2 regions of the Neobacillus sp. SM06 genome follow, and region 2 is predicted to be linked to the other one. Evidence: predicted binding sites of a transcription regulator. Region 2 holds the regulator's gene; the other holds the start of a gene.

Region 1 (7,370 bases), on a different contig from region 2:
CCTTTTACACCTGCTGCCCTTGCTCCTACAAGACTGATTTCGTCTTCATCAAACCATAATGCATAACCATAATGGGTAACCATAAATAAGTCGTTTGTTCCATTTGTGAGATGAACATCTATCACTTGATCATCATCTTTGAGATTGATCCCAACAAGCGGTTTGGAATATCTTTGTGCTTTGTATTGTTTTAATTCCGTTTTCTTGACCATGCCGTTTCGCGTTACAAAAAGTAAATAAGCCTTTTGTTCAAAGTCTTTAACGGAGATTGCCTGAATAATCTCTTCATCGCGCTCAATCGGAATAAGGTTGGCAATATGCTGGCCAAGATCTTTCCAACGAATATCCGGGAGTTCGTGAACCGGACAGAATAAATAATTGCCTTTGTTTGTAAACAACAGCAGCACATCTTTTGTGTTCAATTCGAACTGTGCCAGTAGGCGATCAGTGTCTTTCATGGCGAAATCCTGCCCATTGGATGCCGCAAAGGAACGCAGACTAGTCCGCTTGACATAGCCTTCCTTCGTGACGGTCACAATCACATCTTCGCTTGGAACCATCACTTCAAGGTTGATTTTTAATTCTTCAATCTCCGCTTCAATTTTCGAGCGGCGGGCATCCTCAAAGCGCTTTTTCACATCTTTTAACTCTTTCTTAATAACAGAGAATAACTTTCTTTCACTTTCCAAAATGGCAGTCAATTCATCGATTTTTTTCGCCAGCTCCTCGGCTTCCATTCGCAATGCGGTTATATCCGTATTGGTTAACCGATAAAGCTGCAAGGAAACAATGGCCTCTGCCTGGGGTTCGGTAAAACGGTACTGGGCAATTAAATTGTCCTTTGCATCGCGTTTGTCTTTAGAAGCGCGAATCGTTGCGATTACTTCATCGAGAATCGACAAAGCTTTCATTAAGCCTTCTACGATATGCTGCCGTTCTTTTGCTTTAGTCAGTTCAAATTCCGATCTTCGGGTGACAACTTCCTTTTGATGTTCAATGTACGCATCAAGCAGTTCTCTGAGCCCCATTAATTTCGGACGTCTATTATGGATCGCCACCATATTAAAATTATAAGGAACTTGCAGATCGGTATTTTTGTATAAATAAGCAAGAACACCTTCAGCATCTGCTTCTTTTTTTAATTCAATGACGATGCGAAGACCTGTTCGATCTGTTTCATCGCGAATCTCGGAAATGCCTTCCACCTTTCGATCAAGGCGCAATTCGTCCATTTTTTTGACAAGATTTGCTTTATTCACTTCAAACGGTATTTCCGTAATAACAATTTGCTGTCTACCCCCGCGGAGATCTTCAATTTCCGCTTTGCCGCGAATAATAATCTTCCCTTTACCGGTTTCGTAAGCTTTTTTAATCCCGTCAATGCCTTGAATAATGCCGCCCGTTGGGAAATCTGGCCCTTTTATAACAGCCATCAACTCATCGACGCTGGCATTCGGATGATCCATCTTCATTATCACACCATCGATGACTTCACCAAGATGGTGCGGCGGAATTTCGGTTGCATAGCCGGCAGAAATTCCGGTGGAGCCATTTACAAGCAAATTTGGAAACATTGCCGGCAAAACCGTCGGCTCTTTTGATGTATCATCAAAATTCGGTATAAATTCAACAGTCTGTTTTTCAATGTCGCGCAGCAATTCCGCTGCAATTGCTGACAGCCTCGCTTCAGTATACCGCATCGCTGCCGGCGGATCACCGTCAACACTGCCGTTATTGCCGTGCATTTCGACCAAAACATTGCGAACCTTCCACTCTTGGCTCATTCTGACCATCGCTTCATAAACAGAGGAGTCACCGTGCGGGTGGTAATTACCGATGACATTACCGACTGTTTTCGCCGATTTACGGAAGCCTTTATCATGGGTGTTCCCTTCTACATGCATGGCAAAAAGGATTCTTCTTTGTACAGGCTTTAAGCCATCGCGCGCATCTGGTAACGCACGTTCTTGAATAATATACTTGCTATATCTGCCAAAACGGTCACCAAGGACATCTTCAAGAGGCAGATCACGAAACTTTTCTACTGTGCTCATTTCTCAATTGCCTCCTCGGGAACCGTCAGATTTTCGTTTTCGAGAATGGTATCCTCTTCTTCCAAACCAAAAGCAACATGGGATTCAATCCATTTTCTTCGCGGCTCGACTTTATCGCCCATAAGTGTCGTTACGCGTCTTTCAGCTCTCGCAATATCGTCTATTTTAACACGAATCAACGTTCGTGTTTCCGGATCCATCGTAGTTTCCCACAACTGATCGGCATTCATTTCGCCAAGACCTTTATACCGCTGGATGATGTAGCCTCTTCCGACTTTTTTGATCGCACCTTTCAGTTCGTCATCGCTCCAAGCATATTCAATGATTTCTTTTTTCCCTGTCCCTTTGCTGACTTTATAAAGTGGCGGAAGAGCAATAAAGACTTTACCCGCTTCAACAAGGGGCTTCATATAGCGATAAAAGAAAGTGAGCAGAAGGACTTGGATATGGGCGCCGTCGGTGTCGGCATCGGTCATAATAATCACTTTATCATAGTTGACATCTTGTATATTGAAATCAGCTCCTACCCCTGCCCCAATCGCGTGGATAATTGTGTTGATTTCTTCGTTTTTAAAAATATCTTCAAGTTTTGCTTTTTCTGTATTAATAACTTTTCCTCTTAACGGAAGAACTGCTTGAAAGCGGCGGTCACGCCCTTGCTTAGCCGAACCTCCTGCAGAGTCGCCCTCAACCAAATAGAGCTCATTTTTTTGAGGATTTCGCGATTGAGCGGGCGTGAGTTTACCAGATAAAACCGTTTCGGCACGTTTTCGCTTTTTGCCGCTGCGGGCATCTTCCCGTGCTTTTCGCGCCGCTTCGCGAGCTTGGTAAGCTTTGATTGCTTTTTTGATGAGCAAAGAACTAATATCGGGGTTTTCCTCTAAAAAGTAGGACAAATGTTCTGAGACGACTGAATCGACAGCAGATCTTGCTTCACTGGTGCCCAGCTTCCCTTTAGTCTGACCCTCAAACTGCAACAGTTCCTCCGGAATACGTACGGAAATGATCGCTGCCAAACCCTCACGGATATCTGTACCTTCCAGGTTTTTGTCTTTTTCCTTCAGCAATGAGACTTTCCTGGCATAATCGTTGAATACGCGAGTCATGGCGGTCCTCGCTCCGACTTCATGGGTTCCGCCGTCTTTCGTCCGAACATTGTTTACAAAGGAAAGGATATTTTCCGAATAGCCATCATTAAATTGAAATGCAAATTCGACTTCAATTCCATTTTGCGTTCCTTCAAAACTGACAACAGGGTGCAATACATCTTTTTCCTCATTCAAGTATTCAACAAATGCTTCGACACCATTTTCATAATAAAACATTTCGTGAACATCATTGCGATCATCAATGATTTCAATCTTCAATCCTTTTAAAAGGAAAGCAGATTCTCTTAACCTTTCGCACAATGTTTCAAAGTTGAAAGTGGTTGTGGAGAATATAGTGGGATCAGGTTTAAAATGAATCGTTGTCCCGCTTTGATTGGTTTTACCGATTTTCTCCAAAGTTGTTGCCGGCTTTCCGCCATTTTCGAAGCGCTGCTCATATACAAAGCCATCACGTTTGATTGTTACAACTAGCCATTCGGACAAGGCATTAACGACAGAAGCACCAACACCATGCAGACCGCCGCTTGTTTTGTAGCCGCCCTGGCCAAATTTCCCACCTGCGTGCAAAACGGTGAGGATTACTTCCGGTGTTGGTTTACCGAGCTTGTGCATTCCGGTCGGCATCCCCCGTCCTTTATCCATGACACTGATGGAATTATCTTTATGAATTTTAACGATAATTTGGTCGCCAAAGCCTGCAAGCGCTTCATCGACAGAATTATCGACAATTTCGTAAACAAGATGATGCAGGCCGCGTGAATCGGTAGAACCAATGTACATTCCCGGCCGTTTCCGAACCGCTTCGAGCCCTTCCAGCACCTGGATCGCATCATCGTTATAATCAAATACTTGCTGATTTCTTGCCACTAAAATACCCCTTTCATACCTTTCAAAAAGAAAAACATTCAATTTGCTATCTTCTAGTCAGTTATTGATTCGATTTTAACACGGAAGAATCCTTTTTTTGATAAAAATTAGAACGAATGTTCCACTGTTTTATTTTACCACAATCCATTGCGGCGTCTATGCTTTATTTTAGCGTTTAATTTTGATTTGGCAAATGCATTTTAGAGAAACAACAAGTTTTAGACATAAAAGGATTTGCAGAAAAAAGAAAAACGAGGTCGGATTTGACCTCATTTTCATCACAAACAGAACGTTTATGTAACTGCCATTTAGAAGTATATTCGCTCTAAGGAAAACTGAATCGGTTAGTTCATTAAAGCATGTTCGACTTTTATGCAGCGATTCATGATGACTGTATATCCTTTTTCTTTTAACAAGGCATATGCTCCCTCGTTCGCCAGGCCAAGCTGCGCCCAAAAAACATCTGCGTCAATCTCTAAGAATTCCTTTGCAATCTCCGGTAGGTGTTCGGAACGGCGAAATACATCCACTATATCAACGTGACCCTCGATTGCTTTTAAAGAAGGAACTGCTTTTACACCCAGCACCTCTTGAATTGCAGGGTTTACGGGGATGATTTCATACCCTGCTCTTTGCAATGCTTCTGCAACTTCATATGAATCCCTTTCTGGTTTATCGCTTAAACCAACAACCGCAATTCGCTTTGCTTTTTTTAAAATCGCACCGATTTCCTCTTTGGAAGGGTTTTCAATTTTCATGTTAAACGCTCCTTTATTTCCATTTTTTAACCTATCTCTATTTATCATTGTACTAGAAAACATAATATTTTGTCTATTTAAGTTTTGAATAGATAATAGTGGTTGGTTGTAAATGAGTGGTGGCGTTTTTGCAAATCCATGTTAAAATAAATTAACTGAATCAATGAATTGAGGGTGAAATGGTTAATGGTCGCACTAATTGCAGTAGTGATCCTTGCTTATTTGCTTGGGTCGATTCCGTCCGGCCTCATTGTCGGCAAACTTTTTTATAAAACGGATATTCGCCAACATGGCAGCGGGAATTTGGGCGGAACCAATACGTTTCGAACTCTTGGGGTAAAAGCAGGAATGACGGTAACGCTTGCAGATATTTTAAAAGGGACGCTTGCAGCATCGCTCCCTGTTTTGTTGCACGCGAATATTAGTCCGCTGCTTGCGGGGGTTTTTGCCGTGATCGGCCATATGTATCCTCTTTTTGCCGGATTCCGTGGTGGCAAAGCGGTTGCTACTTCAGGAGGGGTACTGCTTTTTTATACCCCGATATTGTTTTTATTTGTATTGCTTACTTTTTTTGTCAGCTTGTATTTAACAAAATATGTTTCATTATCGTCTATGCTTGCAGGAATCGCAGCAATTGTTTATTCATTTGCCTCAGGCGTGATCCGCGGATGGGATATCCCCCTAATTATTGTCGTTCTTTTGCTAACCTCGTTCGTTTTTTATCGGCATCGTGCCAATATTAAGCGGATAATCAACAAAACTGAACCAAAAATTAAATGGCTTTAGAAGAACGCATTTCCGTTCTTCTAAAGCTTTTTTCATAGAGCAACAGGACTAAATTAAAATTGGGATAAAGCAACTTGAAATTTTTGGGATGGAGGAGAAGGCCTTAGATGATTTTTCTTAGTTTCTCGACTTCTTATTTATCTTTTTTGTAAATGGAACCTAAAAAAGGGCATACTTATCCCGTCATCAGTTTTCGCACTTACAATAACTGGTAGTTACGTTATTAAAAATTTCTATGCGGATAGTTTTGTCCACCCTCGATAGAGCTGTCCAGTTTCTTGAACGGACATATAAGCCAAGACGTGTGAGGTTATGATGCATCGATCTACATGGGCCTCTACTGCTACACGTCCCCGTTTGTGGACTCTACGTAAGCTAAGTCCTTCTTTGGCTTGTGCGTTAACTCGCTCGATGGCCGTTCTTTCCGAAAATTTTGTTTTAAATGATTGAAGATGTTGCGGAAATTCCGGATCTATTTGCGGCGTTTGCGATTGTTGAATCCGAATTGTTCTGCCTGTTTGGGCTCCGCTACAACATTGAATATGGCAGGCTTCCGAACAAGTGAGCCCTTCTTGTTTATACTTTGGATCAAATACGGGACATGTCCAAACGTATTGCTTTTTTGTTTCATCCAGCCCTTTCAATTTTAACTTATGTCCACTAATACAATGTGGAACACCATACTTATCGAGTTTTGCCATTCCACGGGCATCCAGTTCTTGATCCTTGATTTTTCGTGGATTAATCGGAGCCAATAGTTTGGTCTGAAGAATGTTTTTTGCATATTGTTGATTATCTTTACTTTGATAGATTCCATCTGCGCTTACGTATTGCACGTTTTCCAGAAATTTTTCAGGAAGATCTTGCTTTACCTTTTCCAAAGTCGGTTCGAGAGTTATGGCATCACTTTCTCCACCTTTAAAAACACATCTAGATAATGGGAGTTCCGATTTAACACCGCATACAAGCGCTACTTTATGGGCTATGTAAGAAACAGTATTGCTTTTTCTCATAAGTCCAACATTGTCATCCGTAGGGATTTTCGGACAATCGCATGGTTCAGAATGGCCACATTTGCGAACTGCATTTAAAGTGGCTTCGGCTTCGACATGTGTAGTATCGACGGCCAATTGTTCTTCTTTCTCTATAATTCCTTGTTGGATGTTGAAATTCACCATAAGCTGACGAGCCTTTTCCCATAATCCGTTTTCGATCATAATCTGATCAAAACGTTCAAAGGTCCTAAGGCACGGAGTGCTGGTAAAACCGCAAACCATTCGAAAATCAGAGTTCCCCACCACTTGGAAATGAACACTTGTGACCATGACTTCCACATAAAGAAGTGGGGCTAAGAGAAACGATTTTAACAGTACATAAAAGTCAATTCCCTCTCGTCCTCTAGACGATTTTTTTGGCTTCGCACTCACGTCCCTTGGCAAATGTGGAAATAATTCGACTTGAGATTCATCAGAATTCCTTTGATTCCTCTTGTCCCAATTTCGCTGAAACCTTGCATTAATGTACTCTTGTTCAATGGGAGCGAAAACCTCTTCCCAAGGGAAATCAAGCGCCAATTTTACATAAGGAAGGTGGCGCAAAGAGGAGAAGTTGTCTTGCGCAAATGAAAATGAGGGTTGAAGGTAGATTACATTTGAATATGATTTTGGTATAATAGAATCAGTCATAATGAATTCCTTTCGTAATGGTTGTGTTGGTACTTCTATTTTACCAATGGAGATTCATTATGGCTTTTCTTTTTGTCTAAATAGGCAAAGTTTCTATCTTCCATTAAACCC
Region 2 (10,298 bases):
GCTCAGAAAACACGTGACCTAATCAAAAAAGCGCAAGGTGGCATATTGTTTATTGATGAAGCCTATTCATTGGGAAGGGGCGGCGAAAAAGATTTCGGCAAGGAAGCAATCGACACGCTTGTCAAACATATGGAGGACAAACAGCATGAATTTATTCTCATTCTTGCAGGCTACTCCCGCGAAATGGACTATTTTTTAACATTAAATCCGGGCTTGCATTCCCGATTCCCGCTTGTGATCGATTTTCCTGATTATGATGTTCATCAATTAATGGAAATAGCCAAACGGATGCTAATTGAACGGGAATATTCATTCAGTCATGAAGCAGAGAGAAAGCTGAAGGAGCATTTAACATGGGCAAAAGGGATGCTCGGTCCCGTTCGCTTTTCAAATGGGCGCTATGTCCGCAATATTATTGAAAAGTCTATTCGCGCCCAAGCGATGCGGTTGTTGATGATCAATCAATATGACCGCCAAGAACTAGTGACACTACGAAGCAATGACCTAGTATTTGAAGTTGAACATAATGAATAAAAAATCGATGGACGCTGAACCATCGGTTTTTTTGTGGGTTGGCGAAATAAAATGTTTCTTTCCTATAAAAATGTGCATGAGCGATTAGAAAAGCGGAAATTGTAGGAATGGGTGTTTTTTTGCTATGATGGGAAAAGATGAAAAGCAAAGAAGGTGGTCGTTTGGAACAAAACGCAGAAGTTGAAAAAGCGATTCTTGTTGGTTGTCAAACAATGATGATAGATGATTTGCGCTTTGCCTATTCGATGGAAGAATTGGCTTCATTAACGGAAACAGCGAAAGGCAAGGTGTTGACTTCAGTCACGCAAAAGCGCGAACGGCTTCACCCGGCGACTTATATCGGGAGTGGAAAGGTAGAAGAAATGAATGCGCTCGTTCAGGAATTGGGAGCGGATTTGGTTATTTTTAATGACGAATTGTCCCCTAGCCAAAAGCGAAATCTTTCTGCAGAATTGGAAGCGCGCATTATTGACCGAACGCAGTTGATCCTTGATATTTTTGCCCAAAGAGCCCGGTCGAAAGAAGGAAAACTTCAAGTCGAACTTGCACAGCTTGAGTACATGCTGCCCCGCTTAGGCGGGCAAGGAGTTGAACTATCCCGGCTTGGTGGGGGAATCGGGACGAGGGGTCCCGGGGAAACCAAACTGGAATCAGATCGCCGTCATATTCGCCGGCGGATTGATGACATCAAATCCCAACTCGAAACCATTGTTCAACATCGGGAACGTTATCGGGAAAGGAGAAAGAAAAACCGGGCTTTTCAAGTTGCAATTGTTGGCTATACAAATGCCGGAAAATCAACGCTCTTTAATCGCCTGTCAGAAGCGGAATCGTATGAAGAGAACCAGCTTTTTGCGACCCTTGACCCAATGACAAGAAAACTGATTTTGCCAAGCGGTTTTGTTTTGTTAATCACGGATACGGTCGGCTTTATACAAGATCTGCCAACCTCGCTGATCGCCGCATTTCGCTCAACATTGGAAGAAGTGAAAGAGGCGGACTTGCTTTTGCATGTGGTGGATATGTCCAATCCGGATTATTTCCATCATGAAAAAACGGTGAATCAGCTGCTGGAAGAGCTGGATGTAAAAGAAATTCCACAATTGACCGTATACAATAAGAAAGATATCCGTCATCCGAATTTTGTTCCGACAGCAACAACACCAACTGCTTTTATAAGTGCTTTTGACGAAGACGACCGATCCCAGTTAAAGAAGAAGTTGGAAGAAGTGATTATTGGGATGATGGACGCCTACCATGTTCAAATTCCTTCCAGCGAAGGCAAATTGCTCTCCTTATTAAAAAATGAGACCATTTTACGAGAGCTAAAATTTAATGAAGAAAATGAATTGTATTTTTGCCGCGGTTTTGCGCCAAAAGAGCATCCTATAGCAGGACAGCTAGAGAAATACAAAGTTTAGAATGGAGCAGGAAAATGTATCAACATTTACAGTTTGGGGAAGAGCTGCGCAAACGGGTAACCGAAGTGGAGCAACGAATTGGGAACATTCACCGTAAAATGGATGAAAGGAGTGAAAGCAACCAGTTTAGAGTTTTGCAAAGTTTTCAAAAACATAAAGTAAGTGATTCTCATTTTATCCCGTCAACAGGTTACGGTTATGATGACAGCGGGCGCGATACGTTAGAAAAGATTTATGCAGATGTTTTTGGAGCTGAAGCAGGCATTGTTCGTCCACAAATCATCTCAGGAACCCATGCGATCTCAATTGCCTTGTTTGGAATTTTGCGTCCAGGCGATGAACTATTATACATAACAGGGAAGCCATATGATACCCTTGAGGAAATTGTCGGTATCCGCGGAAATGGTGTCGGTTCACTAAAAGAATTTGGAATTGGCTATGACAGCGTTCCATTAACTTCAAAAGGTGAAATTGACTGGAAAAAGGTTGAGGCTAAAATTAGCCCAAAAACCAAAATGATAGGGATTCAACGGTCAAAAGGCTATGCGACAAGGCCATCTTTTACCATTCGTCAGATCAAGGAGATGATTGAGTTTGTAAAAGAAATCAAAAAAGACGTGGTTGTATTTGTGGATAACTGCTATGGAGAATTCGTTGAAGAACAGGAACCTTGCCATGTTGGAGCAGATTTAATGGCGGGGTCGCTCATTAAAAATCCGGGCGGTGGTCTTGCAAAAACAGGCGGATACATTGTTGGAAATAAAAAATTGGTTGAGGCCTGTTCATATCGGATGACTTCACCAGGGATCGGAGCAGAGGCAGGTGCGTCGCTTTACAGTCTGCAAGAAATGTACCAAGGTTTTTTCTTAGCACCGCATGTTGTTGCCGAAGCGCTGAAAGGAGCTGTTTTTACAGCAGCAATGCTTGAAACATTTGGGATGAAATCAACACCGAAATGGGATGCAAAAAGAACGGATTTAATTCAGTCTGTTGAATTTAATGACCGTGATAAAATGATTGCCTTTTGCCAGTCAATTCAGTTTGCATCGCCAATTAATTCCCATGTAACACCCTATCCAAGCTATATGCCGGGGTATGAAGACGATGTGATCATGGCAGCAGGGACATTTATTCAGGGGGCAAGCATTGAACTTACCGCTGACGGACCGATTCGGCCACCGTATACAGCTTATGTCCAAGGCGGACTGACATATTCCCATGTTAAGATGGCAGTATGCCTGGCACTCGATCATTTGGCTGCAAAAGGGTTTATTCACCTAAATGAAAAATGATGTGAGAAAAACTAACATTTGATTGACAAGAAATTTTACATCAAATATAATGACAATATGAATTAAATCAAAACTTGCCGATTGGCGAGTCCCCTGGGACGAAGATAGAGGCGTAGTGAATTTATGCTTATCACTATTTATGGATATAAATTCTGATAAGCCAAGCAAAAGGAGGAGAAACCTTGGGTGGAAGTGAAATACGCCGTTCAATGCCGTTGTTTCCCATCGGAATCGTGATGCAACTGACGGAATTATCCGCTCGGCAGATCCGCTATTACGAGGAACATCAATTAATTTCTCCTGCCAGAACAGACGGCAACCGCCGTATGTTTAGTTTAAATGATATCGATCGGCTATTAGAAATTAAAGACTTAATCGATCAAGGACTAAATATGGCAGGGATTAAGAAGGTATTATTGGTAAATGAGCAGCCGCTTGCAACTCAAGACCTCCAGCAGCAACCCGAAAAAGCGAAACGTGACCTGACAGATGATGAATTGCGAAATCTGCTTCGCAATGAATTGTACCAAGCAGGCCGATTCAACCGCTCATCATTGCGTCAAGGCGACATGTCTCGTTTTTACCTAAATTAAATTAAACTATTTTTGGAGGTAAGGAAATGGCAAAGTATACGAGAGAAGATATCATTCGAATCACGAAAGAAGAAAATGTTAAATTTATTCGTTTACAATTTACTGATATCCTTGGAACAATTAAAAACGTTGAAATTCCAATCAGCCAATTAGAAAAAGCTCTCGATAACAAAATGATGTTTGATGGATCTTCAATTGAAGGTTTCGTGCGAATTGAAGAATCAGATATGCTTTTATATCCGGACTTAAATACTTTTGTCATTTTCCCGTGGACTGCTGAGAAGGGAAAAGTAGCAAGGTTTATCTGTGACATTTATACTCCGGAAGGGAAACCGTTCGAAGGCGATCCGCGTAACAATTTAAAACGCGTTTTGAAAGAGATGGAAGAAATGGGCTTCACGAATTTCAACCTTGGACCAGAGCCGGAATTCTTCTTGTTTAAATTGGATCAAGTTGGTGAACCTACTTTAGAATTGAACGACAATGGAGGATACTTCGACTTGGCTCCTACTGACCTTGGCGAAAACTGCCGCCGTGATATCGTGCTAGAGCTTGAAGAAATGGGCTTTGAAATCGAAGCTTCTCACCATGAAGTGGCACCTGGACAGCATGAAATTGACTTCAAATACGCAGATGCAATTACAGCTTGTGACCATATCCAAACATTCAAACTTGTAGTTAAAACCATTGCCAGAAAACATGGCTTGCATGCTACTTTCATGCCAAAACCATTATTCGGCGTAAACGGATCTGGTATGCACTGCAACCTTTCTTTATTCAAAGACGGACAAAATGCATTCTATGAGCCAACAGGTGATCTTGAGTTAAGTGACACAGCTCGTCAATTCATCGCAGGAATTCTAAAACATGCGCCAAGTTTCACAGCTGTTACCAACCCAACTGTAAATTCATACAAGCGACTTGTTCCTGGATATGAGGCACCTTGTTATGTTGCATGGTCTGCACGTAATCGTTCTCCGTTAATTCGAATTCCAGCTTCACGCGGTATGAGCACACGTGTTGAGGTACGCAGTGTTGACCCATCTGCAAACCCATACCTTGCAATGGCTGTTTTGCTTAAAGCAGGATTGGATGGTATTAAGAACAAATTAACACCTCCAAATGCTGTTGACCGCAACATCTATGTAATGAACAAACAAGAAAGAATCGCAGAAGGCATCATCGATCTTCCAGCAACATTGGCAGCTGCGTTAGATGAATTGAAAAAAGACGAAGTTATCACTGCCGGTCTTGGCGAACACATCCTTGAGCATTTCCTTGAAGCAAAAGAAATTGAATGGGATATGTTTAGAACAGCCGTTCACCCTTGGGAGAGAGAGCAGTATTTGCAAATGTATTAATAACAAAAAGTCCTGGCGCACAATGCATCAGGACTTTTTGTTCTAAGCTTACTACTGTACATTTTGGGATTCTATTAGAAAAATCGCAAATTGGCAATAAAATAAAAAAGCACGTTGAATAGTAGCGTGCTTTTTGAAAATTTAAGTAATGAATACTCTGCTAGAGTATTAATGAATCTGCCTGTAAACCCCGATGACTTTTCCAAGAATGGCAACATTCTTTAGGATTATCGGTTCCATTGTGGAATTCTCAGGCTGAAGGCGGATATAATCCTTTTCTTTAAAAAACCTCTTGCATGTTGCTTCATCTTCCTCTGTCATCGCTACAACAATATCTCCATTGTTAGCAGTTTTTTGCTGTCTTACAATGACATAGTCACCATCAAGAATTCCGGCTTCAATCATGCTGTTTCCCATAATTTCGAGCATAAAGACTTGATCCTCATGAGGTGCGAGTCTTTCTGGCAGCGGGAAATACTCTTCAACATTTTCAATCGCCGTTATCGGCAGACCAGCTGTTACTTTACCAACAACTGGAACATTGACAACATTGCTTTTTGGAATCGTTGTACTTTCATCCACTTCAAGAATTTCAATTGCTCTTGGTTTTGTTGGATCTCTTCTAATTAGTCCTTTGCTCTCCAATCTTGCCAAATGTCCGTGAACTGTTGAACTGGAAGCAAGGCCAACAGCTTCTCCTATTTCCCGAACAGATGGCGGATAACCCTTTTTTTTAACTTCCCCTTTTATGAAATCAAGGATATCCTGCTGCCGCTTTGATAATTTTGTCATATCAGATGCACCTCGCCTGGTTAATGTTAACTTTATTATAGCATGCGAGATAATTTTATACAAACATAAGTTCGAATTTTGGTTGACAGAAAACAAACGTTCGATTTATAATAAAAGCATAGAAGCGAACATATATTCTAAAAATGGAGTGTTGATAAATGAAGAACTTGTGGAATCGCTATTCATATGCCATTATTTTAGTTATCCTGAGCTTTGGTTCAGCTCTTATTATTTATTTTCAATCCAACTCATTTCATAAAGAAAATTATGTCAATATTACCATTGCTGAAGGAGATTCACTCTGGAAAATCGCAAAAGAATATTCCCAAACATCCTCATTTTCGCATGATCAGTTCATCAGCTGGGTGAAAAAGCACAATCAAATAGAAGGAGATTTGATATACCCGGGCGAAAAAATTGCCATCCCGGTTAAAAATAATGAAGTTGGAGCAAAAGAATTTGCCAGCGCAGCAAAATAAGCAGATAGAAAGGTTCTGAAGGACATGAAGGCAATCATTTACTGCCGGGTTAGCACTGAAAAGTCTACACAAGACACATCGTTAACCAGACAAAAAGAAGAACTTGAAACCTTTGCAAACAAACACCAATTCGAAGTAATAAAAATCATTGAGGAGAGGCATAGCGGGTTTGATGTCGATCGGGAAGGAATAATCGAGGCGCTTGCCCTGTTTAAAGATAAGCAGGCAGAGGCTCTTTTAATACAGGATGATACCCGGCTAGGGAGGGGCCACTCAAAGATAGCCTTGCTACATGAACTGCGTAAAATGGGCATTGCCGTTTTTACCATCCAAGACCATGGAGAAATTTACTTGGCAGATGCTGATTTAATGGTACTTGAAATTTTAAGTGCGGTTGAAGAATTTCAACGAAAAATTGCAAATTTGAAAATCAGCAGGGGAATCACCCGGGCGATTAAGGATGGTTTCGAACCGCACAAGAATTTATCCAATCTTCACCTTGGCGGGAGAGAAAAAAAGGAAGTGCCGGTGGAGGAAATAATAAACTTGCGGAAAAAGAATCTTACCTTTCATGAAATTGCTGCCACGTTAAGAGGCTTGGGTTTTGATGTAAGTAAGGCAACCGTACATAGAAGGTATAAAGAATATATGGATGCAGCAGAAAAGCAAACAAAAAACGAATGGTAGAACAAGTAAATTAAAAAAGGAACTCCATTGAGTTCCTTTTACCGATGAAACTTCAAGATTTTTTACTGAAGTGAGATCCAGATGCTCTTCACTTCTGTATAGTTAGCAAGAGCATACGATCCCATCTCACGTCCGATACCAGATTGCTTATATCCTCCAAATGGAGAGGCTGCATCAAAAGCATTGTAACAGTTTACCCAAACAGTACCAGCACGAAGTTTTCCAGCAATGTAATGGGCTTTTGCAACATCGCGAGTCCAAACACCCGCAGCTAGTCCATATTCGCTATTGTTTGCTCGGTCAATTAATTCGTCCAAATCGTCATATGGCATCGCAGCGATTACCGGGCCGAAGATTTCTTCTTTGGCAATTGTCATTTCATCTCGGACATCTGCAAAAATCGTTGGGGAAACGAAGTAGCCTTGCTCTTGAGGCTTATTTCCCCCTGCAACCAGCTGAGCCCCTTCACTTAGTCCTTTTTCAATATATCCAAGAACCCTGTTTTGCTGTTCGGCTGAAACTAACGGCCCAATTTCTGTATCAGTATGGATTCCTGCTCCTTGCTTGATCTTTTTTGAATGGGAAGCCATATCTGCTACAACATTATCAAACTGCTTCTTCTGAATAAACACACGGGAACCTGCACAGCAAACTTGACCTTGGTTAAACATTACCCCGTTTAGAGCGCCGGGAATGGCTTTTGTTAAGTCTGCATCCGGAAGAATGATATTTGGCGATTTTCCGCCAAGCTCAAGGGTCACCCGTTTCAATGTTTTTGAGGCATTTGCCATTATGAGTCTTCCTACTTCGGTCGAACCGGTAAAGGCAATTTTATCAACCAAAGGATGTTCAACAAGTGGCTGGCCAGCTGTTTCACCAAATCCTGGAACAATGTTGACAACACCTGCCGGGAAACCGGCTTCCTGAATTAACTCCGCTAAGTAAAGTGCTGATAAAGGAGTCTGCTCGGCAGGTTTGAGTACAACCGTACATCCGGTTGCCAGTGCAGCACCAAGCTTCCACATGGCCATAAGAAGCGGGAAATTCCAAGGGATAATTTGTCCAACCACTCCAACTGCTTCATGACGTGTATAGTTAAAGTATGGACCATTAACAGGGATCGTCTGACCAACAATCTTAGTTGACCAGCCTGCATAATAGCGCATATGTTCAATAGCCAAAGGAACATCAGCATTTGTTGTTTCACGAATGGGTTTACCGTTGTCCAGCGTTTCCAGCTGTGCAAGTTCTTCCCTGTTTTCCTCCATTAGATCAGCGAGTTTATACATAAGACGGCTTCGCTCAGAAGCGCTCATTTTTGACCATGGGCTTTCATCAAATGCCTTCCGGGCAGCTTTGACTGCAAGGTCAATATCTTCTGCAAGTGCTTCAGAAACAGTGGCAAGCACTTCACCGGTTGCGGGATTATACGTGTCAAACGTTTTTTGGGCTTGACTTTCGACAAATTCACCATTGATAAACAGTTTTTTCTTTCCGCTTAAAAACCTTTCTACCTTTTCTTTTAAAACTACTGTAAGTTGACTCATTACAATTCCTCCTTAAAAGTAGTAAATAAAAAGCAGGTATGTTTTTCATGTAGTAAAACGTCGGAAACCTAAAAGATAGCGGTTACATTAGAATGTTAACACTGTGAGAATTATTAAATCAATACTAAATATTATAAATTTTTAGACAATTATCAACAAACACATATCCTAAAGCGCTGTTACTGACTATGAATACGAGATAAACTTTTTGATCACCATTCATTTTACGAGAAACCTTCATCCTTGTCAGACATCCATTTTTTTAGTAGAATCAGTTGTCAGACGAATACAAGGTTTAAGAGTGAAAGGAGAATATTAGTGCTTTCAAAAGACAAATTAGCAAGAATCAATGAACTTGCTAGAAAAGCTAAAACATCTGGGTTGTCGAAGATGGAGGCAAAAGAACAGACAAAATTAAGAAGTGAATATCTTTCGGCTTTCCGGTCATCGATGCTAAATACGCTTTCAAATGTTAAAGTTATTGACCCCGAAGGAAATGATGTAACACCTGAAAAGCTAAAAAGAATGCAAGAGAACAAACGTCTTCATTAACAAAAAAGAGGGATACAAGAATGTATCCTTTTACATAGGTTTCCATATTCCGCGCAAAATAAAAATAAATAGCTTTTTATGTCTTTCTTTAGCCCAATCTGTTGTATAAATTGATGGTGCACTATAATATTAAACTATAGTGATTAACTAGTGATCAAGAAAGGATGTTGTACATGTTTAATACAATTGATCAATTATCTGTTACTTCAATTCGCACACTTTCGATCGATGCGATTGAAAAAGCAAATTCCGGACACCCTGGAATGCCGATGGGGGCTGCTCCAATGGCGTACACACTATGGACCCGGTTTATGAACCATAATCCGAAAAATCCAAAATGGTTCAACCGGGATCGGTTTGTACTCTCTGCCGGACATGGTTCTGCATTGTTATACAGTTTGCTTCATTTATCCGGCTATAATGTTACAATAGAAGATTTAAAGCAATTTAGACAATGGGGAAGCAAAACACCGGGGCACCCTGAGTATGGACACACTGAAGGTGTAGAAGCAACGACAGGACCACTTGGCCAGGGAATCGCGATGGCAGTTGGTATGGCAATGGCGGAACGCCACACTGCCAGTGTTTACAATAAAGAAAATATTGAATTGATTAACCATTTTACATATGCAATTTGCGGTGATGGCGACTTAATGGAGGGTGTTTCTGCTGAGGCTGCATCGCTTGCAGGTCACTTAAAACTTGGTCGTCTAGTCGTGTTATATGATTCGAACGATATTTCGCTCGACGGCGAATTGTCCAAATCCTTTAGTGAAAGCGTAAAAGACCGTTTTACGGCATACGGCTGGCAATACCTTCGTGTCGAAGATGGAAACAATTTAGAAGAAATTGCGACTGTTTTGCAAGAAGCTCAAAATGATCTTGACCGCCCAACAATGATTGAAGTAAAAACCGTAATTGGCTACGGTTCTCCAAACCGGGCCGGTACGTCTGGTGTTCATGGAGCCCCGCTTGGAGCAGATGAATTGAAGCTTACAAAAGAGGCATATAAATGGACATTTGAAGAAGATTTTCATGTG

The links. Region 2 encodes LexA, which represses DNA repair genes until DNA is damaged. Its sites were predicted from a motif close to CGAACATATGTTCG; they were not measured.
Region 1: parE (DNA topoisomerase IV subunit B) is a predicted target of LexA. The motif match lies at 4,140-4,153, and genes of this name have one in related genera.

The regions. Positions count from the first base shown of each region.
Region 1 covers NZ_JBNWEO010000015.1:500,333-507,702, reverse strand. Annotated here, with positions in the region: gene parC (DNA topoisomerase IV subunit A) at 1-2,054, opposite strand, end outside; gene parE (DNA topoisomerase IV subunit B) at 2,051-4,030, opposite strand; gene ACQYAD_RS12045 (CoA-binding protein) at 4,375-4,788, opposite strand; gene plsY (glycerol-3-phosphate 1-O-acyltransferase PlsY) at 4,975-5,574, shown strand; gene ACQYAD_RS12035 (transposase) at 5,808-7,259, opposite strand.
Region 2 covers NZ_JBNWEO010000014.1:155,021-165,318, reverse strand. Annotated here, with positions in the region: gene spoVK (stage V sporulation protein K) at 1-534, shown strand, start outside; gene hflX (GTPase HflX) at 672-1,955, shown strand; gene ACQYAD_RS09355 (aminotransferase class I/II-fold pyridoxal phosphate-dependent enzyme) at 1,970-3,247, shown strand; gene ACQYAD_RS09350 (MerR family transcriptional regulator) at 3,430-3,840, shown strand; gene glnA (type I glutamate--ammonia ligase) at 3,867-5,201, shown strand; gene lexA (transcriptional repressor LexA) at 5,370-5,993, opposite strand; gene yneA (cell division suppressor protein YneA) at 6,152-6,472, shown strand; gene ACQYAD_RS09330 (YneB family resolvase-like protein) at 6,497-7,159, shown strand; gene ACQYAD_RS09325 (aldehyde dehydrogenase family protein) at 7,222-8,706, opposite strand; gene ACQYAD_RS09320 (DUF896 domain-containing protein) at 9,025-9,258, shown strand; gene tkt (transketolase) at 9,432-10,298, shown strand, end outside.